DNA from 4 places in the Synechococcus sp. RS9916 genome. Region 1 is predicted to be linked to each of the others. Evidence: predicted binding sites of a transcription regulator. Region 1 holds the regulator's gene; each other region holds the start of a gene.

Evidence for each region. The regulator NtcA, encoded in region 1, controls nitrogen genes in cyanobacteria. The targets are predictions, from matches to a motif close to GTANCNNNNGNTAC.
Region 2: the regulator NtcA is predicted to act here: its motif matches at 2,654-2,667, upstream of glnA (type I glutamate--ammonia ligase).
Region 3: the regulator NtcA is predicted to act here: its motif matches at 4,105-4,118, upstream of RS9916_RS13925 (DUF4278 domain-containing protein).
Region 4: the regulator NtcA is predicted to act here: its motif matches at 2,642-2,655, upstream of RS9916_RS14710 (DUF4278 domain-containing protein).

What each region holds. Positions count from the first base shown of each region.
Region 1 is NZ_DS022299.1:2,446,563-2,453,752, reverse strand. Features, by position in the region: gene RS9916_RS12280 (lytic transglycosylase domain-containing protein) at 1-420, shown strand, start outside; gene RS9916_RS12275 (hypothetical protein) at 451-948, opposite strand; gene RS9916_RS12270 (thioredoxin domain-containing protein) at 1,044-1,604, shown strand; gene thyX (FAD-dependent thymidylate synthase) at 1,656-2,381, shown strand; gene dcd (dCTP deaminase) at 2,420-3,013, opposite strand; gene RS9916_RS12255 (cob(I)yrinic acid a,c-diamide adenosyltransferase) at 3,013-3,621, opposite strand; gene rph (ribonuclease PH) at 3,812-4,579, shown strand; gene ntcA (global nitrogen regulator NtcA) at 4,694-5,368, shown strand; gene RS9916_RS12240 (DUF3084 domain-containing protein) at 5,430-6,638, shown strand; gene RS9916_RS12235 (hypothetical protein) at 6,664-7,107, shown strand; gene RS9916_RS12230 (DUF3146 family protein) at 7,085-7,190, opposite strand, start outside.
Region 2 is NZ_DS022299.1:539,093-546,282, reverse strand. Features, by position in the region: gene RS9916_RS03025 (aminotransferase class V-fold PLP-dependent enzyme) at 1-208, opposite strand, end outside; gene RS9916_RS03020 (nucleoside deaminase) at 274-777, shown strand; gene RS9916_RS03015 (alanine--glyoxylate aminotransferase family protein) at 719-1,903, opposite strand; gene RS9916_RS03010 (allophycocyanin subunit beta) at 1,984-2,508, opposite strand; gene glnA (type I glutamate--ammonia ligase) at 2,732-4,150, shown strand; gene RS9916_RS03000 (hypothetical protein) at 4,237-4,494, opposite strand; gene RS9916_RS02995 (class I SAM-dependent methyltransferase) at 4,688-5,755, shown strand; gene RS9916_RS02990 (hypothetical protein) at 5,828-6,106, shown strand; gene RS9916_RS02985 (hypothetical protein) at 6,088-6,420, opposite strand; gene RS9916_RS02980 (DUF6439 family protein) at 6,482-6,736, shown strand; gene RS9916_RS02975 (ATP-binding protein) at 6,696-7,190, opposite strand, start outside.
Region 3 is NZ_DS022299.1:1,979,156-1,986,345, forward strand. Features, by position in the region: gene RS9916_RS10355 (urease accessory protein UreD) at 1-891, shown strand, start outside; gene RS9916_RS10360 (urease subunit gamma) at 910-1,212, shown strand; gene RS9916_RS10365 (urease subunit beta) at 1,223-1,543, shown strand; gene ureC (urease subunit alpha) at 1,547-3,256, shown strand; gene RS9916_RS10375 (type 1 glutamine amidotransferase) at 3,283-4,029, shown strand; gene RS9916_RS13925 (DUF4278 domain-containing protein) at 4,202-4,369, shown strand; gene RS9916_RS10380 (hypothetical protein) at 4,451-4,669, shown strand; gene RS9916_RS10385 (DUF1028 domain-containing protein) at 4,746-5,420, opposite strand; gene RS9916_RS10390 (Zn-dependent hydrolase) at 5,417-6,706, opposite strand; gene asnB (asparagine synthase (glutamine-hydrolyzing)) at 6,801-7,190, opposite strand, start outside.
Region 4 is NZ_DS022299.1:370,959-378,148, reverse strand. Features, by position in the region: gene RS9916_RS02300 (metal ABC transporter ATP-binding protein) at 1-527, opposite strand, end outside; gene RS9916_RS13695 (DUF2256 domain-containing protein) at 1,167-1,334, opposite strand; gene RS9916_RS02295 (hypothetical protein) at 1,350-1,877, shown strand; gene RS9916_RS02290 (SOS response-associated peptidase) at 1,911-2,555, opposite strand; gene RS9916_RS14710 (DUF4278 domain-containing protein) at 2,753-2,929, shown strand; gene RS9916_RS02285 (hypothetical protein) at 3,519-3,746, shown strand; gene RS9916_RS02275 (hypothetical protein) at 4,101-4,415, shown strand; gene RS9916_RS14705 (hypothetical protein) at 4,632-4,790, opposite strand; gene RS9916_RS02270 (hypothetical protein) at 5,021-5,578, opposite strand; gene RS9916_RS02265 (Nif11-like leader peptide family natural product precursor) at 5,618-5,848, opposite strand; gene RS9916_RS02260 (hypothetical protein) at 5,908-6,261, opposite strand; gene RS9916_RS02255 (GNAT family N-acetyltransferase) at 6,297-7,181, opposite strand.

The DNA.
Region 1 (7,190 bases):
GCGGTGGTGCATGAAGCCCTTCTGCGGGCGATCGCCAAACAGGAATCGCGCTACTCCCCAGGAGTGCAATCTCCGGTGGGTGCGCAGGGACTGATGCAGCTGATGCCTGCCACCGCTGCCGAAGTGGCGGGCCACCCCCTCAGCGCAACAGAGATCACCAACCCTGACATCAACACCCAACTGGGAGCCCTCTATCTCCAGCAGTTGCTGAGGCAATGGGATGGCAATCCCTGGCTCACGGTGGCGAGCTACAACGCCGGCCCCGGTGCAGCTGGCGGTTGGCGCACACCAGAACTGCAGCAGGACCCTGAGCTCTGGGCCGAACGGATTCCTTACCCCGAGACGCGGATCTACACCAAAAAAGTGCTCGGGAATCTCTGGGCCTACCTCCACGCCGAAGAAGCACCCTGCTCCGGCTGAGTGATGTCGTCGGCGACTGATCCTTCGGGATCAGATCGGAACGGATGCCGGCTGCATCAGCAGGGGAATCGGCAGGTTGTGGCCAAGCCAGATCCCAGCCAACACAATCACAGCCATCCAGAACGCCATCACCTGTGGCGAAGGCACCACCCGGATGCGTGTGAGATCAAGCCGAGCCAACAGCACTGCCGACGCCAGGATCAACACATCCGCCAGCAGCTTCAGCTGAAGCAAATAGAGGCCGCTGGTGATCACCAACAGCAGCGTCACCACCAGGCTGAACACCCGACTCGAGGCCATCAGCATCGAGATCTGACGCAGCAACAGATCCGGCATGGTGCAGACCACCACCACCACCAGGGCCTGCAACACCTCAACGGTCCAGAACACAGGCGCATCAAGGCCATTGCTCTGCAACAGCTGCTGCTGAAACACCGTCCAGTGGTTCCCCATCACCGTGGCCACCGCAAACAGCAGCAGCACCAACGGCGCGCGGAAAGGCAACAACAGAAATCTCAGCAGCGGCATCAGCAGCAGTTGCAGCAGCAGTAGTGCCTAAAAAAACGCTAGCAACGCCAGCCGTGCAGGCCTGCCAGAGTGACGACTCATCTTTGATCTGCGGCATGCCTGCAAACAGTGCCTCCAGCAGTCTCAGCGGGCTCCAGAAAGGCCTGTTGGTGGTGACGGCGCTGGTGTTGGCGGTGGTGCTCTTCCTGCTGCGCAATGGCCTATCGGCTGAATCACCGATGGACCAATTGGCCCGGCGCTCTCTGGCCCCAGAAGTCGCCCTGAGCAATCAGAAACCCACCATGCTCGAGTTCTATGCCGACTGGTGTGAAGCCTGCCGGGAGATGGCCCCCGCCATGCTCGAAACCGAACGCCGCACCAACGGCCAGATGGATGTGGTGCTGGTCAACATCGACAACCCCCAGTGGCAAGACCTGATTGACCGTTATGAGGTCAACGGCATCCCGCAACTGAATCTGTTCGCTGCCGATGGCAGCCTGCGCGGTCGCTCCCTCGGCGTGCGCACACCCCAACAACTGGAAGCCCTGAGCACGGCCCTGATTGCCAATACGCCCTTGCCTCAATTCGCCGGCATCGGCAGCGTCAGCCGTCTCGAAGACGGCGATGGCATTGCTACAGCCACGCCAACCAGTGCCGGTCCGCGCAGCCACGGCTGAAGGATCCGGGCATGATCAGCCCACACCCGTCAACCCACACGTCGCAACGCCATGGATCCCCGCTTCCGGGTCGACCTGATTGCCGCCACACCCAACCCCCAGCAGTGCGTGTATGCCGGCATGCATCAGGACTACAGCGAGGGATTCGTCGCGGGGGACCGTGAGCAATGGCCTGATGAAACCAAGGCAGGCGAGATCTGCGTCAAGCGCCTCCTCGCCGGTGAGCGAGGCCATTACGGGCCGCTCGAGCACGCCCAGATCGTTCTCAACGTGGGCTGGTTTCCCCATTCCGTGATGCAGCAAGCCCGCACCCACCGCGTGGGGGTGAGCTTCGATGTGCAGTCGATGCGCTACACGGGCGAGCGGATCTGCCGCGCAGCCAACGGTGAATTGCCTCTTGAAGAGGTCTTCTACCTGCGCCCCGTGGGCACCTACAGCGATCGCCAGGGCAAGAAATATCTCTACAGCGAAGAACTACGCCAACAGGATCTCGCCCATTGTCAGCAGGCAGCGGAGCGCTACCGCGACCTGCTCAATGCCGGCTTCGCAGAAGAGCATGCCCGAGGCATTCTTCCCTTCGACTATCGCCAGCATTTCGTGGTGAGCTTCAGCCTGCGGGCCTTTCTGCACTTCATGGATCTGCGGGCCAAGCTCGATGCCCAGCAGGAAATTCGCGAGTTATGCGACCTGATGTGGCCCCACCTGCAGAGCTGGGCGCCTGAATTCGCTGCTTGGTATGAAAAAACCAGGTTGCACAAAGCGCGCTTGGCTCCCTGAGCCAAGCGAATCGATCCGATTGGTTTGCCGAGGTTGCGTTAAACCCGAGCCAGGGTCACCCGTTCGGGCTGATGCTGGTATTTGCCTTGACGGTCGCTGTAAGTGGTGTCGCAGGGATCACCCTCAAAAAACAGCAACTGACAGATGCCTTCGTTGGCATAGATGCGGCAGTCAGCACCGGAGCTGTTACTGAACTCCAGGGTGAGATGCCCCTCCCAGCTGGCTTCAGCAGGCGTTGTATTCACAATGATGCCGAGACGGGCATAGGTGCTCTTGCCGAGACAGATCACCGTGATGTTGGGCGGCACCTTCATTTTTTCCAGGGCCACACCGAGGCCATAGGAATGGGCCGGAAGGATGAAGTAGTCGCCGTCTTCGTCGCGATGCAGCTCGGTGGGCTCGAGGTTGGCGGGATTGAATCGCTTGGGATTCATCACCGTGCCGGGCACGTGCTTAAAGATCAGGAATTCCTGGGGTGACAGGCGCAGGTCGTACCCATACGACGAGCAACCAAAACTGAGAACAGGATGCTGCCGCTGCTCAGGATCAAGGTGACGCACCAGTCCCGACTGGAACGGCTCCAGCATTCCGGCATTGGCCTGCTCGGTGATCCAGCGGTCGTTCTTGAGCATTAGAAACCCCGGCGCAATTCGGTGACTTGGTCAGCCATGTCCATCAGAGAGTCTGGGATGGCAGGCCCCGTGACAATCACATCCATCGATCCTGGCCGCTGCTCCAGGGTGCTGCGCACGTCCTGCTCATCGAGGTAGCCAAGGGCCACAGCGAGCCCAAGTTCATCCATCACCAGCTGATCCAGCTCACCATTCAGGAGCTGGGAACGGCACTCAGCCCAGAGGGCCTGAACTGCAGCCAGGGTGTCTGGCTCCTGTTCCGAAGCGGGCTCGGCCAGACAGCAAGCAACATCAGGCCGCAACCACTGGAGCCGGCCACAAAGGGTGAGGCGGCGATCAGGCCCCTGAGCCACCCCTCCCTTGAGAAACTGCACCACCATCACCCGGCTGCCGAGACCTGCAGCACGCAGGGCCTGGCTCAAAACGGAAGCAAAGCTGCCCCGATAGGGAGCGGTATGCACCTGCAGCTGCCCCTCTGGAGACACCAGATGCAGGGGAGGGCGAGCTGGCAGCTGAGGCAGAGGATGCAGACCTGCACGCTCCAGTGTCCGGTGATCTGCGCTGCGGACCTCGCCGGGACGGTGACTGGTGCTGAGGCTTGCTGTCATCAAGAGCTCGTGCGTCCGGGGGTGACCCGCTGGATTCAAACCTAGCGCCGCCGGATCAGTTCACAAGCCTTTTGACACTATCCCTGGTGTCACGGTGTCGACCGACACCCTTCTCTCCCCATGCGGCTGTGGAAACCGGCAAACGGCCCCTGCCAGGCTCAGACCATTCACGCCTGCGCCCCACAACGCCATGACCAGCCTCAGCAGCAGCGGCACCCACTCAACGCCTGGCGAGGAGCGCAACGACGGCCGCAGCGCCGCAGACCTTCGCCCCTTTGCCATCAACTGGGATCCGATGGGCTTCGCCATAAGCTCCCTGATCGTGCGCACGGGGCGCACGGCCGTGCTCTGCAGCGTCTGTCACCAGGAGGGCGTGCCCCGCTGGCGGAAAGGACAAGGCAAAGGCTGGCTGAGTGCCGAATACCGCCTGTTGCCGGGTTCCACCCCCGAGCGCCAAAACCGGGAACTGCTCAAGCTCTCGGGGCGAACCCAGGAAATCCAGCGGCTGATCGGCCGCAGCCTGCGGGCCTGCATCGACATGGAAGCCCTGGGAGAAAACACCCTGTTGATCGACTGCGACGTGATCCAAGCCGATGCAGGCACGCGCACCGCATCCATCACAGGGGCCTGGGTCGCGCTGAAGCACGCCTGCGACCAACTGCTGGCGCAGGGACTGGTGACGCGCCAACCCATCACCAAGCAGGTGGCCGCCGTCTCGGTGGGCCTGGTGAACAGCGCCCCACTGCTCGATCTGGACTACAGCGAAGACAGCCGTGCGGATGTGGATCTGAATGTGGTGATGGACGAGCACCAGCATCTGCTGGAGATCCAGGGCACTGCCGAGGGAGCAGCCTTCAGCCGTAGCGAACTCAATGGCCTGCTGGATCTGGCTGAACCAGGCCTGCAGCAGTTGATGGACAGCCAGCGCCAGGCGCTCCGTAATCGCTCGATTTCGTGATGGTTGCTACACGGCACTACGGAACTGATCCGTAACTTCCAGTCACCTGCAAAGCCATCCATGCCGGGAGTCATGCACGGCTTCAGCCGTACCGTTACTCCAGTACCGGGACCGATGACCCTGGTGAACACCCCCGAGAAGAAGGAGCGCACCCTCCTGGATGTGATCCGTGGACTGGATGGCGCTACCTCGGAAATGGTGGAGCGCAATAAAACGATCTTCTTCCCTGGAGATCCTGCAGAGCGGGTGTACCTGATCCGTCGCGGTGCTGTGCGCCTGTCGCGGGTTTACGAGTCAGGGGAAGAGATCACCGTGGCGCTGCTGCGGGAAAACAGCCTGTTCGGTGTGCTGTCGTTGCTGACCGGCCATCGCTCCGATCGCTTCTATCACTCCGTGGCCTTCACCCGCGTGGAGATGTTGACAGCCCCCGCCGCATCCGTACGTCAGGCGATCGAAGCGGACGCGAGTGTGGGGTTGCTGTTATTGCAGGGCCTCTCCAGCCGGATTCTGCAGACCGAAACGATGATCGAGACCCTCACCCACCGCGACATGTCGTCGCGACTGGTGAGTTTTCTACTGGTGCTCTGCAGAGATTTCGGCGTGCCAGGCGATCGCGGGATCACCATCGATCTGCGCCTGTCCCATCAAGCGATCGCCGAAGCCATCGGTTCGACTCGCGTCACCATCACTCGCCTGCTGGGCGATCTCCGCAACGCCGGGCTGGTGGAGATTGACCGCAAAAAAATCACGGTGTTGGATCCGATCGCGCTGGCCAAAAAGTTCAGCTGAGGGATCTTCAGGTGACAATGGTCGCCGGTTGGCCTGAGCGTTTCCCGACCGCTGAACGACGTTGACCGGCTGGCTGCTGATCCTGATCCTGCTTGTCCTTGGTGGAGTCCTCTCCACCCTGGGCGATCGTCTGGGGTCCAGCGTTGGAAAGGCGCGCCTCAGCCTGTTGGGCCTTCGCCCCCGCAGCACCGCTGTGGTGATCACAGTGCTGACCGGCAGCCTGATTTCAGCGCTCTCGCTGGGATTGCTGCTGCTGGTGAGTCGTCAACTGCGGGTCGGTCTGTTTGAGCTCAATGCGCTTCAAGAGAAATTGCGCATCAGCCGCAGCGAACTGGAACGCAGCCGTGAAGCCCAGGCCGGAGCAGCCCGCTCTCTCTCCCAAGCCCAGCGGGAAAGTGAGCAGGCCCGCCTGGATCTCACAACAGCCAAAGCGAAAGCCGATGCACTGCGCCAAACCCTGGTGCCCCTGCAGAAAGAACGGCAACGGCTTGAAGCTGAGCGACAGCGCCTCAGCCGGGATGTCCAGGCCCGCGATGCAGAAATCCAGCGCACAGAGAACGAGCTGGCCGACGTGCGATCACGCATCAGCAAGGGCGAAGCCGAACTGCGCGAATTGGAACAGCAGCGACTCGCTCTGCGCCTCGGCAATGTGGTGCTCAGCAGCGGCCAGCCCTTAGCGACCGCCACGCTCCGTTTGGATCGTCCCAACCAGGCCAAACAGGTGATCGACCAATTGCTGCGGGAAGCCAATCTCCAGGCCTACCAACGCGTGCTCCCTGGGGAAACCCCCGACCGCCAGATCCTGTTGGTGCCCCGCAATGACATCCAGCGCCTCGAGTCCACCATCACAAAGCCGGGAACCTGGGTTGTGAACATCCGCTCGGCAGCCAATGTGTTGCTGGGAGAGGAAGTGGTCTACGCCTTCCCGGAAGTCAGACCTAACACCACCGTGGTGCAACGCGATGCGGTGCTGGCCCGAACCGCGCTGGAACGGGATGAAACCAACAGCGAAGCCGTGCGCAACCGCCTCAACCTACTGCTGGCATCGGCTCTCGCTGAAGCGCAGCGACGCGGGTCGCTGGTGCAAGGCTTGCAGTTCGATACCAATGCCCTGAACCAACTCGGCAGCACGCTGCTGCGTCGTTCTCCCTCTCGCATCGAACTGAAGGTGATTGCCAATCAACGCAGCGACACCGCAGATCCGGTGATCGTGCGGATCGAGCCGGTCGGCACCATTCCCCAAGCGCGCATCAATGAACGCCGTAACTGAGCGAACTCAGCCACCCCTTCGCGGCATGGTCGCTGCAGTTGATCCCGGTCGCAGCAAATGCGGCCTTGTGCTGGCTGACTGCAGCCAGGGTGAAATCAAAGATGCCCTCGTGGTGCTTGCAGACGACACTCGCACCCAACTGGAGCGGTGGCACCAACACACACCCCTGGAAGCTTTGGTGATCGGCGATGGCACCTCCAGCAAGGCATGGCAGCAGCAACTCCAACACCTCGCTCCAATGCGCATCGTGAAGGAAGCGGGCACGACCCTGCGCGCCAGAGACCGTTACTGGCAAATCTGGCCCGCTCGCGGGTGGCGGCGGTTCTTGCCCAAGGGCCTCCAGCTCCCCCCCGGCGAATTGGACGGCATCGCGGCGCTGGTCTTGCTGGAAGATCAGCTCCCTCATCCCTTGACCTGGAGCCATCCTCCCCAACAAGGACCTGGACTCAGAACCGTGCCCGCACGGTGAAGGTGTAATCGCCTCCTGCTTCCAGGTGATAGTCGGCCTTCACCAAAAACCGCAGCAGGGCGTCCTGGATCAACGCCCGGCCT
Region 2 (7,190 bases), 1.9 Mb from region 1:
CAGGGGCGACCGCGGGCAGCACGGACAGATTCGGAAGGGGGCCACCGCTTGAGGCATGACCAAGCCAGCGGCAGAGCTGGCTCGCAGTGGCATGGAGGAAACGCTCCAGATCGGGGTCGAGACCTTGCGGAGACGCGAAGGGAGCGAGGAGCTCGGTCGTTGCTGGCTTCAGATGGCCGACCAAAGACTCGCGATCAACAACGTTCATTCTCCACCGCGATGGCACATTGATTGGTAGTGAGGTGCGGAATCAGGACTTTGAATGCACCGTTGGTGCTCAGTGAGGACCAGCAACGGTTCTGGATGGGCCTGCTGCTGCAGCGCGCCGAAGCGATCGGACGACAAGGCGAAGTGCCCGTGAGCGCTCTCGTGCTCGATGGCAAGGGGCGCTGCATCGGCTTCGGAGGAAACACCAGGGAACGGGATCAGGATCCCCTTGGCCACGCCGAATTGGTGGCCATCCGCCAGGCCACTGTCTTGCGGGGGGACTGGCGACTGAACGACTGCACCCTGTTGGTCACCCTGGAACCCTGCCCAATGTGTGCCGGCGCTCTGGTGCAGGCTCGGATGGGGCAAGTGATCTACGGCGCCAGAGACCCCAAGCGGGGTGCGATGGGAGGAACGATCGACCTCAGCCAACACCCGAGCGCTCATCACCACATGAAGGTGATTGGCGGGGTGTTGGAGGAGGAGGCCAGCACGATGCTGGCCCAGTGGTTCAGGCTGCGGCGACGGCGGGCTGACGGAACTTCGGCAGCTCGGTCTCAAACAGATTGAGCAAGCGGTTCACATTCTCCGGAGTGGAGTTGTAACCCATCAGGCCGATCCGCCAGATCTTTCCGGCCAGTGTGCCAAGACCACCGCCGACTTCAATGCCGTGGTTATCGAGTAGGTGCTGGGTGAAGGCCTTGCCATCCACGCCCTCCGGAATCCGCACCGTGGTGAGCGTGGGCAGTCGCAGCTCGACGGGAGCGTGCATCACCAGACCCAAACCTTCCAGGCCAGACCAAAGCGCTTCGGCATTGCTGCGATGCCGAGACCAAGACTGCTCCAGCCCCTCTTCAGCGAGGAGGCGCAGGGCCTCACGCATACCGAAGTTCATGTTGACGGGAGCTGTGTGGTGATACACACGATTGCTGCCCCAGTACTGATTGAGGAGAGAAACATCGAGGTACCAGTTGGGCACCTTGTCTTTGCGGGCAGCCAACTTCTCTTCGGCTCGAGGACCCATGGTGAATGGACCCAGGCCCGGAGGGCAGCTCAGCCCCTTCTGGCTGCAGCTGTAGGCCAGATCGACCTTCCAAGCATCCAGGAACAGGGGAACACCTCCCAAGGACGTGACCGTATCGAGCAACAGCAAACAGTTGTGCTTGCGGCAAAGATCGCCCACCCCATCCATGGGCTGGCAGATACCAGTCGATGTCTCGGCATGAACCATGGCGAGAATCGCTGGTTTGTGCTCGATCAGAGCAGCTTCAAGCTCATCGAGCGAAAAGGCTTCGCCCCAGGGCTTTTCCACCACACGCACATCAGCGCGATAACGACCGGCCATATCGACAAGGCGATTGCCGAAGTACCCCTTGACGGCCACCAGAACCCGATCACCGGGCTCCACTGTGTTGGCCAGGGTCGCTTCCATGGCGGCACTACCGGTGCCACTCATGGGGAGGGTGAGACGGTTATCGGTTTGCCAGGCGTAGCGCAGCAATTCCTGCACCTCGGCCATCAGCTCCACATAGAGCGGATCCAGATGGCCAATGGGTGTGCGGGAGAGCGACTGAAGAACTGTGGGATGCGCGTTCGACGGGCCTGGGCCGAGGAGCAACCGATCGGGCGTGGCGATCGGGGCCAAAGAGCTGCGATGGCACGGATCAACCGGGAGGTGAGAGTGCGGTGTCGCCAAGGCCCAAGAAGCGAATCGTGAGATGCAGCCTACGCAGTCAGGTCACCCAACCAGATTGAAGATGTGAGATTGCAACGCGATTAGCGCAAACGCACATCAGTGGCAGCAAGACCCTTCGCCATGTGATCAAAGGGCTGACGCACCACTGCGCAACGTTCAACAGACACCCCAGCCGCCACCAGCATTTCGCACAACACATCGGCCAGCAAAACGATGCTGCGCACCGTGGGGCCGGTGGGCACGCCGAGGCTCTTGTAGGTGTCGTCGAGACCGTTCAGAACACGCTCATTCAGGATCGTGCTGTCGCCCGCGACCAGGGCGTAGCTGGCGTAACGAAGGAAATAATCCATGTCCCGCAAGCAAGCAGCCAAGCGACGCGTGGTGTAAGCGTTTCCACCTGGAAGCAACAGCTCAGGATCGCCTTTGAACAGGCGCTGACTGGCCTCGCGAACGATTTCGGCAGCTTCCCTGTTGATCAACTCAACAGCCTGGAGGCGCAGCTCAGCCTCACCCAGATAGCCATCAATGCTGTCCATGGCATTGCGATCGAGATAGCGACCGAGCTGGTCGTAACGACCGATCAACCCGGTGATGGCATCACGCATGGCAAAGGCATAGACGGTGTCATAGTGAAACGTAACACCATCGATTGGCTCAGAACCCCGATGTGGGCTGCGATGTGACCAAGTTGACAGAAACGGTTACCAATGCGGCACCCAGCAGACGTTTTAGACGACCAACACAGAAAGTGTGCCTGCTGATACAAAAAGGGCCCTGCGGGGTGTTTACGTTTCTCATGTCACATAAAGGTGAGCCTTACTGGACCCCATGGGCAAGACCGCACAGGACGTTCTCAACACGATCAAGAACGAAGGCATTGAACTGATTGACCTCAAGTTCACTGACCTGCACGGCAAGTGGCAACACCTCACCGTTTGCACCGACCTGCTCGACGAGGACGCCTTCACCGACGGCCTCGCCTTCGACGGCTCATCCATTCGTGGTTGGAAAGCGATTAACGCCTCCGACATGGCGATGGTTCCGGATCCCAAGAGCGCATGGATCGATCCCTTCTATCGCCACAAAACACTGAGCATGATCTGCTCGATCATGGATCCGCGCACGGGCGAGCCCTATGAACGTTGCCCCCGTGCCCTGGCCCAGAAGGCTCTCAACTATCTGAGCAGCACCGGCCTTGCCGATACCGCGTTCTTCGGACCAGAACCCGAGTTCTTCCTGTTCGACGACGTTCGCTACGAGAGCAGCAACGGATCCAGTTCCTACAGCGTCGACTCGATCGAAGCCCCCTGGAACACCAACCGCGTGGAAGAGGGCGGCAACCTGGCCAACAAGATCCAGCTGAAGGAGGGTTACTTCCCCGTCAGCCCCAACGACACGTCACAGGACATCCGCAGCGAGATGCTGCTCACCATGGGTTCCTTGGGTGTGCCGATTGAGAAGCAACACCACGAAGTGGCCACCGCCCAGCACGAACTGGGAATGAAATTCGCGGAGCTGATTCAGGCTGCCGACAACGTCATGACGTACAAGTACGTCGTGCGCAACGTGGCGAAGAAGTACGGCAAAACCGCAACTTTCATGCCCAAGCCGATCTTTGCCGACAACGGCAGCGGCATGCACGTGCACCAGAGCCTCTGGAAGGCTGGAGCTCCCCTGTTCTTCGGTGAGGGCACCTACGCCAACCTCTCTCAGACAGCGCGCTGGTACATCGGCGGCATCCTGAAGCACGCCCCCTCCTTCCTGGCGTTTACCAACCCCACCACCAACAGCTACAAGCGCCTGGTGCCGGGCTTCGAAGCTCCTGTGAACCTGGTGTATTCCGAGGGCAACCGCTCTGCAGCCGTTCGCATCCCCCTCACCGGCCCCAGCCCCAAGGCCAAGCGTCTTGAGTTCCGCTCCGGCGACGCCCTCGCCAACCCTTATCTGGCCTTCAGCGCCATGATGATGGCCGGCATCGATGGCATCAAGAATCAGATCGATCCTGGCGACGGTGTCGATGTTGACCTGTTCGAACTGCCCGCAGACGAGCTGGCCAAGATCGCAACCGTGCCCGCTTCACTGAACGGCGCTCTCGAAGCTCTGCGTGAAGATCACCACTACCTGCTGGAAGGTGGGGTGTTCACCAAAGACTTCATCGACAACTGGATCGAGATCAAATACGAGGAAGTGCAGCAGCTGCGCCAGCGTCCTCACCCCCACGAGTTCACCATGTACTACGACGCCTGATCGGCGCCTGTTCACCTCGGTGAAACCTTTAACCCCTCCCGCAATGGAGGGGTTTTTTCATGCCTTGTGGTCTTGCCCTGATCAGGTCAGCCACCTCCCTGCAACTGGGCCATGGCGCTGTCGCGCAAGCGGCGCTCGTGGCTTGATCGGCGCGCCCAAGCCGCCTGCTGAGCCAACGCACTAGCACCATCTTTCCGATCGGGATGGTCTTTGATCTGCCCGATCGCGGCCTGATGAAGGCGCGCATCGTGACCATGGTGCTCAGCCCAGGTCACAAATTCAATGGCACCCCTGTTCGGACGATCCAGCGGGTCGCCCGCGGCGTTTTTTTGATGAACAGCCACCGCCCTCTCCCAACGCATAAGTCAATTATGTAGCGATTGCTACACAATTGCTCGTTCGGATTGGGTTTTGCGTGGAAACTTTGTCTCAGCCTCCACCCAGACCTGCACCAAGCAGGCGGCTCGGAAATTGGGCAGCCACAGCGTCGCCCGGGATCCGCTGGAATAGGTGGCCACCTGTTGATGCCCCGCTGCGATGGCGACGCCCACCCTGACCGAGATCGCTTATCGCACCCTGCAGCAAAGCCGGAGTCTGGCGGGGCTAGCCCACAAAGAAATCAGCACAAAACTGATGGAATTGATGGCGCCGGAGGTGACACCCAGCACCGAACCTGTGCCTGCCGAGATGCTGATGCAGTTGCGACAGGCCATGGCCGATCTTGAGGATCTCGACTGGCGGGAAGCAGAGCAAGGGCTCTATCCGAAAAGTCAGTTATTTGATCTGCCTTGGGTCGATTGGGCCACCCGCTATCCGCGTTTATGGCTCGATCTTCCTTCGACCTGGAATCGCCGTCGGGAGCGCAATGTGCGCGACCTGCCGGATCATGCTGATGAAGCGCTTTATCCCGACTACTACCTTCAAAACTTCCATCACCAGACCGATGGCTACCTGAGCGACCACTCCGCTGAGCTCTACGACCTCCAGGTGGACATCCTGTTCAACGGCGCTGCTGACGCCATGCGCAGGCGCGTGATTGCCCCTCTGAAGCGCGGTCTGCGGGCCTTTGAAGGACGACCTTCCGCAAGTCTCAAGGTTCTGGATGTGGCCACAGGCACTGGACGCACGCTTCAACAGATCCGTGCAGCACTGCCCGAAGCAACCCTTGTGGGAGTCGATCTCTCCGAGGCTTATTTGCGGCAGGCCAACCGTTGGTTGAACCAAGGTGACAGCCCATTGGTGCAATTGCTCCAAGGCAATGGTGAGTCCATCCCCCTCGCGGACGGAAGCACCCAGGCCGTGACCTGCGTGTTCCTGATGCATGAACTCCCTGGGGAGGCCCGTCAGGCCGTGATCAACCAGTGCTATCGGGTGTTGGAGCCAGGCGGAGTGTTCGTTCTGGCGGATTCCATCCAGTTGGCGGATTCTCCTCAGTTCGAACTCGCGATGGACAACTTCCGCAAGGCCTTCCACGAGCCTTATTACCGCGATTACATCAGCGATGACATGGAACGTCGCCTTCAACAGGCTGGCTTCACAGGAATTGCCGCCGACTCCCACTTCATGACCCGGGTTTGGACCGCCACCAAACCGCCAACGGCATAGGCATTCGCTGACACCCCCCTGCCAGCTGCCTCTGTCGGTCCATAGGGTTCAACCACACGGATCAGGAAGGACATGACCAACCCCTTTCAGGTGCGCTGGCTTCAAGGTTGGACCTTTGAAGTTGTGCTGATGGAGGGGCATGTGCAGGTGGAGGCCACCGGGTTTGGGATCTGCTTGCGAACGCGGATGTACCCCGGGGAAAGTCCCCAGGGCGCCGCTGACCGGCTTGTTCTCGCTGAAGACAGACGCCGTCGTGCTCTTCACCAGGCCTGGATCCGTGATCAAGCTGAACCCAGCAACGTCAGACCCCCATCGGTGGTGGTGGTGCGACCTCAACCCGTGGCGGCCTGAGCGAGCCACCACCCAATCAACACCGCAGGGCCACCCCAGCGCAGACCGTGCCAGAGCCACCAGCCTTTCGCCGGGGGAGTGAGTTGCTGAAAGGCTGGATTGGCCTCAGCCAACTGCTGAAGCAGGCGATGGCGTTGATGGAGTCGGCGCTCGCGTAGACCCAAAGATCGTCTCGGCTTGGCGCGAGAACCCTGGAACTGCTGAAGCACCACCAGCAGCCGCGCCAGACCATGCAACATCCTCCATTCACCCGAGTGGCGCTGATGGCCATGCCGAGGGAGCTGACGATGCGAACGGCTCCAGCGGGCACCCATGCCGCATCAACGGGGATCACCCTGCAGGATAGGGAGGTTGATCGCTTGATTCCGCAGCGCAATGCCTGCACGCTCCACCGAATGGCCTGCTGAAGCCGCTGCCCTAGCTCAGGACCTCCATGAACACTTACGCCTGACGGACCGGAACTGGCACGCTCTGAAAACCGATGCCGATCGTCGTGCTGCCGAATTGCTCACCGGTGCACTGCTCCAGCTGTTGAAAGGAGGAAGCAACGCTGATGCCTGTGCTCTCACCGAGCAGGGCCTGCGATGGCTCAAGCGGGAACTGAAGGATCCTGGCTGTCCCCACCGCTGAAGCCAGACGAATCTTGTAGGGGTTTACGGCAGGCCACCTGAAGCCGATTTCCGCGCCGACTCCAACGCACATCATCAAAACATTGATGGATCAGGAACAGACCACGACCTCGCGCGGCATCCAGACGCTGCGGCAACTCCCCTGCACGAGCTTCGATCGGTAAGCCCTCCCCCTCGTCTTGGATCTGCCACACGAGCCAATGGGGGGTCAGGATCCGCCGCACCCGCAGCCACTTGCCGCTGTCGCCTCCATTGCCGTGACGTACGGCATTGACCAGCGCTTCCTGAAGGCCCAGTTCCAAGCGCATGGCGGTCTGCTCGCAGGTCACCGGTTCGAGCAACAACTCGAGCAACGGACTCAACTGAAGCGTTGACGGGAGGATGAAATCAGCCCAGCGGAACGTGGGCACAAGCGAAAGCGGGCGCAGCTTTTGCGTCAACGACACCACCGTGTG
Region 3 (7,190 bases), 470 kb from region 1:
GGTGATCGCACCCGTCATCAGGGAGGCTGCAGCGCTCCTTTCAAGCTGCTGCGCGCTGAGCACGGCGCCGACGGACGCTGCGAAATGCCACTGCTGCATACAGCGGGCGGCCTGGTGGGCGGTGACCAGCTGAGCATCCACTTGGACCTTGGTCCAAACAGCCGCGGCCTGGTCACCAGCGTGGCCGCCCAGAAGGTCTATGGCTCCATCGGCCGCAGCCAGGTGCGTCCGGAGGGCAGCTGGGCCAGGCAACAGGTGGATTGCCAGCTGGCCCCTGGAAGCGATCTGGAATGGATGCCCCAAGAGCTGGTGCTCTACGCCGACGCGCTCTATGAACAGCACGTTCAAGTGCAACTGGCCGCCAACGCGTCGTTTCTCAGTGCCGAAATCGTTCGCTTCGGCCGCACCGCCGCCGGGGAAACACTGGCGGCAGGGCGGTGGCGCTCAAGCCTCGCCATCCAGCGCCTCAACGAGGATCCCCACGCGCCATCGCGGTGGGAACTGGTGGATCGGCTCGAACTCGGAGGTGCCGGCCTGAACGATCTGCACGGCCTGAACGGCCAGCCGGTGTTCGGCACATTGGTGTGGGCGGCCCCAACCCCGTTACAGCCCGACCAATTGGCGCAAATGTTGCGTGAGGCGCGAGCAGACCGCGAAGGCCTGGAAGGGACCATGCGCTGCAGCGTCTTGGGGCAGGGCCTTGTGGCCCGCTATGCCGGCCCCTCCAGCCGCGATGCCCGCTTCTGGTTCAGCCGCCTGTGGGAACGAACGCGCCACTTACGCGGCCTGAGCCAACCGCAGATCCCACGGGTCTGGCCCTTGCAGGAACAGCCCTTACGGCGATCAATGTCCACAATGAACACTGCACAAGCAACGCCAGCGACACACTGATAACGACCGAGGCTTCCCATGCATCTCAGTCCCCAGGAAAAGGACAAACTGCTGATCGTGACCGCAGCCTTGCTGGCGGAACGACGGCTGAACCGCGGCCTCAAGCTCAACCACCCGGAGTCCGTGGCCTGGCTGAGCTTCCTGGTGCTGGAAGGCGCCCGCGATGGCAAAAGCGTGGCAGAGCTGATGCAGGAAGGCACCACCTGGCTGCGTCGCGACCAGGTGATGGAAGGGGTCCCAGAGCTCGTGCACGAGGTGCAGATCGAGGCGGTCTTCCCCGATGGCACCAAGCTCGTCACCCTGCACGACCCGATTCGCTGAGGCAGAACCCATGGCACCTCTCATTCCAGGCGAACTGTTTTCCGAACCGGGTGAACTGGAGCTGAATGCAGGCCGACCCGTCACCACGGTGAGCGTCGCCAACAGCGGCGACAGGCCAGTGCAGGTGGGCTCCCATTTCCATTTCGCTGAAGCCAACGCCGCCCTGCAGTTCGACCGGGCCGCAGCCCGCGGTCAACGGCTCGACATCCCCGCCGGCACCGCCATCCGCTTCGAACCCGGTGACAGCCGCGACGTGAATCTGATTCCCTTCGCCGGTGCGCGGCGCGTCATCGGCTTCAACGGCCAGATCAACGGACCCCTCGACGCCTGACCCATGCCCTACCGCATCTCCCGCCAGGCCTACGCCGAGACCTACGGACCCACCACCGGCGACCGGGTTCGCCTGGCCGACACCGATCTGATTCTCGAAGTCGAGAAGGACTACACCGTCTACGGCGATGAGGTGAAGTTCGGCGGCGGCAAGGTGATCCGCGACGGCATGGGCCAGTCCCAGACCCCCCGCGCTGAGGGCGCCGTCGACACGGTGATCACCAACGCCCTGATCCTCGATTGGTGGGGCATCGTCAAAGCCGATGTCGGCCTCAAGGACGGCCGGATCGTGGGCATCGGCAAAGCAGGCAACCCCGACACTCAGGAAGGGGTGACGATCGTGGTGGGCCCCGGCACGGAAGCCATCGCCGGAGAAGGGCACATCCTCACGGCCGGAGGCATCGACACCCACATCCATTTCATCTGCCCCCAGCAAATCGAAACGGCGCTGGCCAGCGGCGTCACCACACTGATGGGCGGCGGCACCGGACCGGCCACCGGCACCAATGCCACCACCTGCACCCCCGGCGCCTTCCACATCGGGCGGATGCTCCAGGCCGCCGAAGGCCTGCCGGTGAACCTGGGCTTTTTCGGCAAAGGCAACGCCAGCACCCCGGAAGCGCTGGAAGAACAGGTGCGCGCAGGAGCCTGCGGCCTGAAGCTGCACGAAGACTGGGGCACCACACCCGCCACAATCGATGCCTGCCTGTCGGTGGCCGATCGGATGGACGTGCAGGTGTGCATCCACACCGACACCTTGAACGAAGCCGGCTTCGTGGAAGACACGATCGCCGCCATCAAAGGACGCACGATTCACACCTTCCACACCGAAGGCGCGGGCGGCGGACACGCGCCAGACATCATCAAGATCTGCGGCGAGGCCAACGTGCTGCCGAGCAGCACCAACCCCACCCGGCCCTACACCCGCAACACGCTCGAGGAGCACCTCGACATGTTGATGGTGTGCCACCACCTCGACCCGAAGATCCCTGAGGACGTGGCCTTTGCCGAATCACGGATCCGGCGCGAAACGATCGCCGCCGAGGACATCCTTCACGACCTCGGCGCCTTCTCGATCATCGCCAGCGACTCCCAGGCCATGGGCCGCGTGGGCGAGGTGATCACCCGCACCTTCCAGACCGCCCACAAGATGAAGGTGCAGCGCGGTGCCCTGCCGGAAGACTCCGCTCGCAACGACAACCACCGGCTGAAGCGCTACATCGCCAAGGTGACGATCAACCCGGCATTGGCCCACGGCATCAGCAGCGAAGTGGGATCGATCGAAACCGGCAAACTCGCCGATCTCGTGCTGTGGAAGCCTGGCTTCTTCGGCATTCGCCCAGAACTAGTGGTGAAGGGTGGTTCGATCGTGTGGGCCCAGATGGGCGACGCCAACGCTTCCATTCCCACCCCCGGCCCGGTGCACGGCCGGCCGATGTTCGGCGCCTTCGGCAAAGCCCTCGCCCCCAGTTGCCTCACCTTTGTGAGCGAAGCGGCCATGGATGCCGACATCCAACGCCAACTGGGGCTGGAGCGCACCTGCATGGCAGTGAAGGAGACCCGCAGCGTCGGCAAGAGCGCCCTCAAGCTGAATGCAGCACTGCCCAAGGTGTGCGTGGACCCGCAGACCTATGAGGTGTTCGCCGACGGTGAGCTGCTCACCTGCGAGCCCGCTGAGGTGCTGCCCCTCGCCCAGCGCTATCTGCTGCTTTGAACCCAACACTCCTGGTCGTCCAACACGTGGACCACGAAGACGCCGCACTGGTGGGAGAACTGGCGCGGCAACGGGGCATGTCTCTCCAGACCCTGAGGCCCGACCGGGGCGACACCCTGCCAGACCCCAGGGCGTGTGCGAACAGCATCGCCCTTGTGCTCGGTGGCCCGATGAGCGTGAACGATCGCGAGCAACCATGCATGGACTGGTTGCGGCAGGAACTGGACTGGTTGAGGGCCTGGCACCAGCAACGCCGACCGGTGCTGGGCATCTGCCTGGGGGCACAGCTCTTGGCTGTTGCTGCAGGCGGCTCCGTGCAACCCCTGCAGGTGGGAGCACCACCACAGCCGCTCAAGGAACTCGGCGTCGGCGCGATCCACTGGGTCGCGGATTCAAGCGAGGAAGCTCTGCTCAAGGGGCAACCAAGCAGCAGCTTGGTGCTGCATTGGCATGGCGATCGCATCCACCTGCCAGCTGATGCAACCCTTCTGGGCTCATCGCTGCACTGCGCGGAACAGGTGTTTCGGATCGGAGCCCACGCCATTGGCCTGCAATGCCACCTCGAGGTCGACGGTGATGCGCTTGAACGCTGGATCGCCAACGACCACGACTACGTGGTGAGCGCCCTTGGACCGGAAGGAGCCGATCGCCTGAGCCAGGACTGGCGAAGGCTTGGCCCCACGCTCCAGGAGCAAGGCCTGCACTTCTTCAATGCTGCACTCGATCAGCTGATTGCGATCAGCAGGCCCACTAATTCCTACGAACAAAAATAAACAAAACTGAAAACTTTTCTCAAAGAGTATCGGGCCGAACGCCACGACGGTCCTTGCAGAAGGTTCAATATTTTTGTAGCAACAGCTACCGATCGTTCACTTCGTATCGCACGAAGCGCAGTTCGCCTCAGGCCATGGAACGGGGACCTGAGCTTGCTTCGAGGACCATCCAATGACCACCCTTCTCTATCGCGGGCATCAGTACCAGCAAAGCCACGCAACAGGAGACAAGCCCGGCGTGCAACTTGTTTATCGCCGCAATGTGTACCAAGCCCGCCAGGCCAACTGCCAACACACTCCGGTGCATCTCGTCTACCGCGGTGTGGGTTACACGCGCTAAGGCAACCTCTCAATCCGTAGCAAGAAGAACAATCCGATTCAAGGGATTGAAGCTGTAATTAAAACAGCTTTAGCCAATCCGTTGGATCTCATTGCTTCTCGCCTCGACCAAGGGCTCGTGCAGGTGAATCCCTCCAGCGTGCATGGCGTGTTCTGGCTGCAAACCCACTTTCCAGCTCAGGAATGGGATGCCCTGCTGTCCGGGCAAGCCGTCTTCAGCATGGATTGCATGGACAATCTTGCCGATGACGCACGCAAGGCTGGGTTAGCTGTGGAGTGGGAAGTGTCCGTTCGCAATTGAGCTCATCTGAATTCAAAAAAGCCCTGCCACAACATTGTGTGCAGGGCTTTTTTATTTCATGAACAACATTGAATCCTCAAGCCACCAAGCGGTTGAGCATGGGCAATTCCGATAGTTCATCCCTCCACTGCTGAGCCCAAAGGGCCTGACTGCGCTCGTACACCTCCATCAACTGCTCCACCGCGCGCTCATGAAAATCAACGCGCAGATCCAGGAGCGGGAAAGCTGCCTCACCACTCACTTGCACCGCCGCTGAGGTGCAGAAAGTGGCGCGGTGATCACCGCCAGCCGCTTCACCCGACTGCAAAGCCATCATCAGACGGCGGCCCAATTTCAAGTTGGGGTCACTGGTGAGAAAGGCATGCTCCATCGCCACCAGAACACCCTCGTCAACCAAACAATTGCCGGCAACAGACAGATCACGCTGATGGCGATGCCCGGCCCAAGGGCCACAATCCTGACCCGTCCAACAGGCCGTGCGACCGTCCAGGTCAATCAGGTGAAACTGACGCCGGTCACGATGCTGATCATCTGCAAGGAGGCTGGCCAAAACGTTGTCCGCATCCGAGCTCTGCTCCAGGCGTTCAAGACCACAAATCCCCAGGTAAGGGTTGGTGTGGGCCTGGGTGGCGACAGCACCAACCCCCGCGCGGATGTGGGGCACAGTCGATCCAACGGCCAGATGACACGTAGCAACGGCCACACCAAAGCGGCCATTGCTGGGATCACGGGCCACGATCGAAAAGGTCATGGCAGCTCACGGTCGAGCCGCAACAACGTTTCCAACAGCACCGCAGTGCCTGCCCAGCACTGCTCATCGCTGGTGAACTCCGCAGCGGAATGACTCAGACCACCCCGGCTCGGGACAAAAATCATGCCCATCGGCCAACGGCGGCCGACCTCTTGCGCATCGTGGCTCGCGCGGCTGGGGAGATGGCTGTGGGAGAAACCAAGATCAGCCGCGGCCTCAGCAATCGTGGCCATCACCACAGCATCTGCAGGAGTGGGATCAACACTGAACTGAGGGTCGACAGCGATCGGGCAACCGGTTTCAGCACCGATGCGTTCCACCTGCTGCATCAACTCCTCCACCAATTGATCGAGAACCGTCGGATCCACATCCCTTAGATCGACCGTCAGGGCGACGGCACCAGGAACAACGTTGGCGGCGTTGGGCCAAACCTCCAGTCGTCCCACCGTCGCCACCGGATCTCCAGGATGACGGGAGGCCATGGCCTCCACCGCGAGAACAATCCGCGAAGCCGCCACAAGGGCGTCCTGTCGCGAACTCATCGGCGTGGTGCCGGCGTGGTTGGCCTGACCCTGCACATTGATGCTGAAGCGTCGTTGACCGACCACACCCTCCACAACGCCGATGGCATCGCCGCGCTGCTCGAGAACACCGCCCTGCTCCACATGCAACTCCAGGAACGCGGCGTAGGCCTCATCGGAACGGCGGGCCGAAGCTAAAGATGGCCAATGTCCCCCGATGCGCGCCAAATTGTCCTCAATCGGCTTTCCGTTGCTGGTGGCATAACTCTCCGGGTCAGCGGAGGCCGTGCCCGCCAAGCCTTTGCAACCCACCATGGTCGACTCCTCGTCGGCAAAGGCGATCAACTCGATGCCATGCCGCAGGCGCAGGCCCTGGTCTTGAAGCGCGCGGCAGGCTTCCAGACCGGCCAACACGCCCAGAGCTCCATCGAAACGTCCACCGGTCGGCACCGTGTCGAGATGCGACCCGGTCACCAAGGCAGAACGTTGGGGATCGAGGCCTTCCAGGCGTCCGATCAAATTGCCAGCAGCATCGACACGCACCTGCATGCCGATCTGTTTCATCCAATAGGCCAGCAAGTCGCGGCCCTGCACATCTTCAGGCGAAAACCCACGCCGGCAAACGCTTCCATCAGGCTGGGCGCCAATGCTGGCCAGCTGTTCGATCGTTGCGATCAGCCGATCACGGTTGGGTCGCGCCGCAATTTTGGCTGGCTCGACCCTTATGGCAGGGGTGGTCGAGGAAGCCGAGATGAGCGCTGGCAATGCCGTGACCTTCAGTTCAAAGGGATGTTCAACATCACCTGAACTGAACGATTGGCCTGTAGCTAGCGCAACGGTTTAATCCTGATCAAAGAATTCAAACGGGCATCAGCACCCGCCAACCCAAACGGTCCGCCTCCCGACGGGCCAGAGCTGGCACGTCTTCCGCCACAAACATGCGATGCAGCATCTGCACACCCAGCAGGTGATTGATCACCGCATCCAGCTGCACCCGCTCCGCATCGGTGGTGGAGGGATCGTCATGGCGCGCGAACAGAGCCCGCACCCCCGCCTTGCTCAACAAACCGGCGGCATCGATCGCCTCATCACTGAGGTAGTCGTTAGCGAGCTGCTTCATCTGCTCCCACTTCTCTGGCTCCGTATGGGCTGGCGGGGCCATGAAGGCGAACTTCTCCCGCTTGTAGAGCACCTCCGGCAACAGGCCGGCCATAGCTTCCCGCAGCACGTATTTCTCGGTTTTCCCCTT
Region 4 (7,190 bases), 2.1 Mb from region 1:
ATCAGCTTTTCCGTGCGCACATCCACGCCGTTGAACGGTTCGTCCAACAACAACACCGAAGCCCCCTGGGCAATGGCGCGCGCCAGAAACGCACGCTTGCGCTGACCACCCGAGAGAGCACCAATCGGACGATCACGCAGCTCAAGCAGATCGACCTGAGACAACGCTTCGCGCACAGCCACCCGATCAACTTGGCCAGGAATGCGCAGCAGATTCATCGCCCCGTAACGACCCATCATCACCACGTCCCAGACCGACACAGGGAAGTTGTTATCGATGCCCTCGCTCTGGGGCACGTAGGCCACCGCCTGCTCCCGCTGAGCCTCTGAGACCGTCAAACCATTGATGCGGATGCGACCTCGGGATGGACGCACAAACCCAGTGAGGGCTTTGAACAACGTCGATTTGCCTGCCCCATTCATGCCCACCAAGCCGCAGATGCGGCCTGCAGGAAGCGTGAGGGAGGCATCGTGCAGAGCAACGGTGCCGTTGTAATTCACACAGACACGGTCGGCCTCGATTCGCATCGTCATCGCTGCTGACCCTGCGTTTTCAGACCCTGCAGGAGGAGTCTCACACTGTGGCGCTGCAAATCGAGCGAAAGAGGGGCTGGTCCGTTGGGTTTTGAAAGAGAGTCGGCAGTGAAAGTGCCACCAAAACGAACACCTGCAACTTCAGCCACCTGACGCTGAACCCCTTAATCGATTCAACCTAAACGACTGAAACCGCGCAGCCACGGCAAAGCGGCACTGAAAAGAAACGACCTTGCGTCAATCACGTTTCACCAGATCGTCTTTGACGCGCCATCGGCCACGAACCGTGACCACGAAACCCTTCATTGCGCTGGCAGAGGAGCAAACCCAGGGGAAGCGCCGCGGATCAAAAGCAACACATCGGCCACAGCGGCCGACGCACCAATCACAAAAGCGTCCACCCACAAATGGCACAGTGACAGTTGTATGGCGATGGTGTTGATGTGAGGAGAAAGGTTTCAAATTCGGAGTCGAAACAAGGTCAGACGCCCGAACCTGAAACCCGCTCAAAACTCCGCCTTTGGCGGAGTTTTTTTATGGCTCATAGGTGTTCGACTTGACGTGCACGCCGCCTTCGAGGTCCACGGGACGCGATGCACTTGAAGATCTCGAACGAAATGAAGCCTGATTCCATTACCCCGGGCTGACGTCTTCCCTTGCCATCCGGTTGCGCTGACGGCGACACCGCTCAGAGCAGTAGCGCACGTCCTCCCACACGTCCTTCCACTTTTTGCGCCATTGGAATGGACGGCCACACACCGGGCAGACTTTGGTGGGGCGGTCACGCGGACGAGACGACATGCAGAACAGCGATTAATGGAGAAACGAGCGATTCAGGACCTGGTCAAGCAATGCGCAGGGGGCCTGTTTGACCTGGCCTGCGCAGTCAGTGGTCATGCTGAGTGGGATCTCAATCTGCCTATTGGTGTGATTGATGCGCGTTATGGGAAGCCGCGGCTCACCGTGACCGCTGTCGGCACGATCAACTCGGTGCTGAAGGCATCGGCAGTGATCGGCACGCCGTTGATGCGGCGCTTTTTTGATCGATTCAGCACGGTGGGATTGGAACAAGCCCGTGAAGAATTCAGCACTGGAGATGATGCCGAAGCCTTTGGGGAAATCTGGGAGACCTACCTGGAGGAGCGACGCAGCGGGGGACAAGCGATGTGGAGCGTCGAGGATGCCACTGCGTTCGTGATGCACAGCCGAATCAGCCATCGCGATCGCGAGGTGGCTTGCGTGGCGATCCTGCCTGGAGACCCCCATGCGATCTGCACATTCAGCGTGCCGATTCAATTCCTCACCTCAACCATGAGCAGCGATTCCAACGAACCCAGCCCGTAGATCGCCCCTCCACTGACGCCCCCAGAAGGGCCTTCAAAACAGCGACCCCTGCACCACATCGGACCGCCCCGGGCGGGGAGCGGGCCCTTCATGGATCCAGTCGGCCGGAGACCAAGGCGAGAACAACGCTTCCAGAGCCTGCAGCTCGGCCCCATGAACAGGGGCAAGCCAAGCCTGTTCGAGCCCCTCAGGAATCAAGACGGGCATGCGCGGATGCCAGGGCTCCACGAGGGCGTTGGGAGAGGTGGTCAGCACTGTGCAGGTGTCCACCTCGCTGCCATCGGCACCCAGCCAACGCTCCCACAACCCGGCCAGCCAGAACACCCCCCCGTGGGATGGCCGAAAACAATGCCGCTTTTCAAAAAATGCCGTTGCGGGAATCAAACAACGGCGATGGCGCCATGCGCCTCGAAAACTGGTCTTCTGCGGAACGGTTTCAGAGCGGGCATTAATGGGCCGAGGACCCTGCGTTGGATCTTTCACCCAGGAGGGGAGCAACCCCCAGAGCAGCAGAGCCGCGCGCTGGACACCTTCGTCGCGCACCAAAGCCAGCACAGGCTCAGATGGTGAGACAAGAGCCCGAGGACTGTAGTGGCGCCTGTGATCAGCAGGGAGGACATCCAACAAAGGCAGTGGCAACTGATCAACTGAGCACTGAAGTGAAAAACGCCCACACATCTCGCCACAGCTCCGCTTCTCCCGAGGATCGCGCACCCAATCCACACAACACAGACAACGCGACAACCCAACCAAAGTCCATTTTGGTAGCAAAAACTACAGAAATGGGTATAGTGAGAGCACGTTGGGCCCCATTCCGTGGGCTGCAGATCGATCCACGCCAAGCAACGGGGACGTGGACACTGTGGAGTTCAACCATGAACAGCCTCGAAATCACCCGCACCCAAATGCGCAAGCAGGCCGCCTTGCAGGATGCTCAGCGCCTGATGGCCAAGGCCTATCGCGGCGTGGAATACATCGATGCCCATCACACTGCCCTGAAACCACAAAAGCGGACCGAACTCGTTTACCGGGGCATCCGCTACAGCATCTGATTCGAGGGCGACAGCAACAAACCCCAAAGCCCCCTGATCCAGGGGGCTTTTCAGCATCAACTGTCAGTCCGCCACCGCCGTTCCACCTGAACGAACAACAACCATGCCAATGAAGCGCTGACTCCACCCGCCCAGTCGGAACGCAAAAGGTCTACAAGAGCAATGGTGCTTGCGGCAATCCGCAATGCTGCGAGAACGAACCGCAGCAAAGGCTCTTTCCGCGTCCCTCCCGATGCGAGTGCTGAGGAATCGGAGTCAGACTGACTCAATGGTCAGACACGACACATTGACGTTGGATCTCCAGTTCCAGCAGATCTTCGGAAAGAATCAATAAGGCCATTGCCATCAAGCACAAACTGCCACCTAAGTCAGCGTCGCCGTTGAGCTGGAGAGTTCGCGCCGCCTGAAGATGCTGAGCCCAGGAGAGTCGCATTCACCAAGCAGCAGCACCAAACCAATCTGCACAAACCGCTCGCGACACGCGACAGAGATCACAACTTGAAACACTGACACAGGCGCCAAGCGGTAGAGATCGCTACAACCCCCAGCGTTCACACCGATACCTTCTAGCCATCGTCTGGAGGCAACCATGTCGTCAGGAATTGAACTGAGCACGGAACAGCACTTTCATCTCGAGCAGTTCAACCGAGCCCTCGATGCCACCAGTGATCCCGCCCAGCTCAGACATCTGGCCAAACAACTTCTGCAGGCTTGGCAGACCCAGAAAGCAGCGACCAATTGGGTGATTTACCAACAGGGCCTCAGCCCCAGCCAGACAGAAGAAGCCATGCGCTCCCTGCCCAATCCATCGCCCTAACCAGCCCGAAGCTGCTTGCCGGGGAGCCGCCGATGCACTTCCATCTCACGAACCAGCTCACCTGCTGACCAAAGGCCACGAACGTTCTCGCAATGCTTTGCCGAATCGCAAACGCGATAAAGCCCATCACCGAGCGCCTCAATCGAGGAACCCAGAGGGGTTGAAGCCACAGGTTGAACTGACATGGGTCTCATGAGTCCAAGTCCGTTCTATCAGACCGCGCTCGGCTGCAGCGGCTGCCATCGATGAGGGATTCAGCCAGTAGGGGCTCATCAACGATTCCAACGGTGGTGAAAAGAAAAACAAGACGATCAAAAAGCTCTGGCTAGCTTGTTAATCCGCAGTGATCGTCCTATGCATCTGCTCAAATTCAGCTCAGAAGACTGCGGCACCTGCCACCGCATGAGCCATTACGACAGCAACGTTGCGAAGGAACTGAGCTGCGAATTTGTGTCGGTGATGCTGCAAGACACAGAGACGTATCGCAAATACAGAAAGGTGTTGTTGGCCCAGTACCCCAGCAAAGAAGGGATGGGATGGCCCACGTATCTCTTGGTCACCAACCCTGAATCAGACTTCACCATTCACGGTGAGCTGAAGGGAGGCATGCCGAAAGGGGATTTCCGCACCAAACTTCAAGCGCTATTGGATGGCGTGGCCAGCTCTTAAGCATCATCATCTCGATCGGTCTGCTGAGATTCCAACTGACGGCGCACCATCACCTGCGTCCCCCAGAGCAAGGTCATCAAGGCCACAGCAGCCAACACAAGTTGCATGGTTCAGGATCGGCAGGTCAAAGAACAGATTGCTTGAGAGGCCCTCTCGTAGAGGCATGTTTGCAATCCAAGCGCAAGACGTCTGCGGGAGCCTCCCATTCAGAGGCTCTCAATCAACCTTAAAGAACAGACGCGACTCGATATCGAGGTCATCGTTCTCGTCAAAATTTTCGCCTTCGACTAACTCAATCGCAAAATCCTTGTCATCAAGTTCGTGCACAATCTTCTGCCCCTCCAGGAGATTATGAACGATCAGAATGCGCTTCATCAGGTCAGCTCGCAGCTCAGGAAGCCTATGCCGACCAAAGCGACTGCATCGATCCAAGACACGCGGCCCTCAACGCTGGCAACTGGAGGCCCAGCCGGCCACGAGATCCCACTGGCGTGACTGGGCCTTCCAAGGAAGCGGTACAAGGGCCAAATGAAAACCCTGATCAGACCAGTCTTGGTCGAGGACAAACCAAGAGGCCGCTCAAGTTGCACATTGAAGCGCCCACCTCAAGGCATCTCTGAAACGGATGGCATGAAGGCACCGGGATCCTCCACATCAACCACCTGCTGTTCAAGCGGGAGTAGGTCCTCATCATCAGTGGCCCGGGTGCGAACCGGTGCACTGAAACCCCGTGCCCTTGGATTGGACACCTCAAACGGCCCTGGCGTTCCAGCAGGAACCGCCAAACGCAGAGCAAAGGGGTGCGAGCCGGGCTCCACATCCCCGATCGAGCCCACGCGGGTGCGGTTCTGCAAGACCGGTTCGCCACTGGCATCCAGGATCCGGGCATAGACATCCGTATCGAAAACAGGCTTACGACCGGGGTTATTCACCGCTCCGCTCAGCACGTAACAACTGGCTCCGGCAGTGCGGGTAACACCTGCTCGCCGAGGGTCGCCACTGGGGCCAGGCTGCGCTCCCGGGTCCGCTTGGTCACAGACCGCGAGGCTTACATCGCTCAGCTGAAGACCGGCGGCCCAGGCAGGCGCAACTGGCCCCGACAGCACCACCACCATCGCGACGCAAATCAGGCTGAATACCACCCGCAGACTTCGCACGATCAGCACTTGCTTCAGACGCGCATTCTGCAGGCTCTTCCGCCTTCAACCGTCACCGCACAACAACTGATCCGCAGCCAATTGATCAGCGGCCATGCGCAGCTCGCGCTGCTCTTCCTCAAACGCCAGCTGAAGATCCACACGGGTGATGCGGTAGCCAAGGCGACGTGCAGCCAGCACAAACTCGTGCTGCGAACGGCAACACTTCATGGCCCGGCGGATCACGCCATCGGATTCCACATCACTCACCAAGCGCTCGAGCTCCTGCCAGCTCATCGATCTGCATGTCTTGCGCACCCACCATGCCCCGCCGATTCAGCCGGCGCCAGACCCCTTCAAAACAGAATTGACAGGAGCCAGATCAGCAGCCAAACCGACAGCCCAAGACCAGCCAGCACCGCGAGGATCACACCGACCCCAGCGGCAAGGAACAAACGCGAGCTGGTGTTGGGAAACAGCAGGTACAGCGTCAAAGCCAGGGCTAAGGGCCACAACGGAGGAAGCACCACGCACACCGCCGTCAGCACGATGAGTCGGGTTCGCAGCGACTTCCGCTTTTGCGCTTCAGCCAATCGCAGGGATTCCTGCTCGTCTTCAGCTGCCAGCTCGTCATCAGTCAGCCAGCGACCCAGCTCCTGCGCTCTCGCAAATTGCTGCTCGATCGATTGTCGACTTGTGGGGCCATCCATGGGTCACCTCTAACAGCAATCACATCCATGCAGCGTCAACCCAGCTCAAGGCAAGCCAACCCATACACATCCTCAAGACCTTGGGTTGGCATCAACCCTCGATACATCCGAAGGGTGCGAGTCACGGGATCAAAGCCAAGGCCTTGCAACAACGGAGACGCCTCGGCATTGCCACCAGGCGAATCGATGAGCACCACTCCGGGGTGATCGCAAAGCAGGCTGCGGATTAGCAACTCCGCCAAAGCGGGGGTATCCGCCAACAGTGGTCCAATCCTCCACCCTTCACCTCTTTGGAGAAGGCATGGGCGAATGCGCGCAAATCCATGGCAAGCCTGCTGCTGATCAAGCAGAGCCAACACCGTGCCAGCAGGGTGGTGCAACCAATCCGAGAGGAAATGGGGACGCGGGCTGAGCTCCCGTTGCGCGTCGTAGACCTGCAGCGCCGTTTCAGGAATGGCATCGCCACGCAGCAGCTGCAGATCTGCAGGCAAACCAGAGTGACTTTGGCCCCGGTCTTGCTCAGTGCCGCTGCACTGCCAACGGATGGTGGGTGACGCCTGTTGAAAACCCCAGGCGGCGTAGTCGTTGATTCGCGCTTCGGCTGCTTCGAGGCCAACACAGGCCACATCTTGAAGGTGATCGAGGGCGCACTGCCAAAGCTCCCGGCCATACCCGTGGCCACGGTGCTCGGGGCGGACTAAGTAGAGACCGATAAAGCCGTAGGCGAGGTTGTAACGCACGCCGGCGATACAACCAATCGGCTCACCAGCCAAGCAGCCAACCCAAATGCCCTGGCGATCGGTTTGGCGGTAGATGCCCACATCCCCTTTCCCGGGGGCGAATCCCTCTTGACGGGCCCACTCGGTGATCAGGGGCACATCGCTGCGCATCACCGTGCGGATCTTGAGAAACGAGGCCATCCCTTCAGA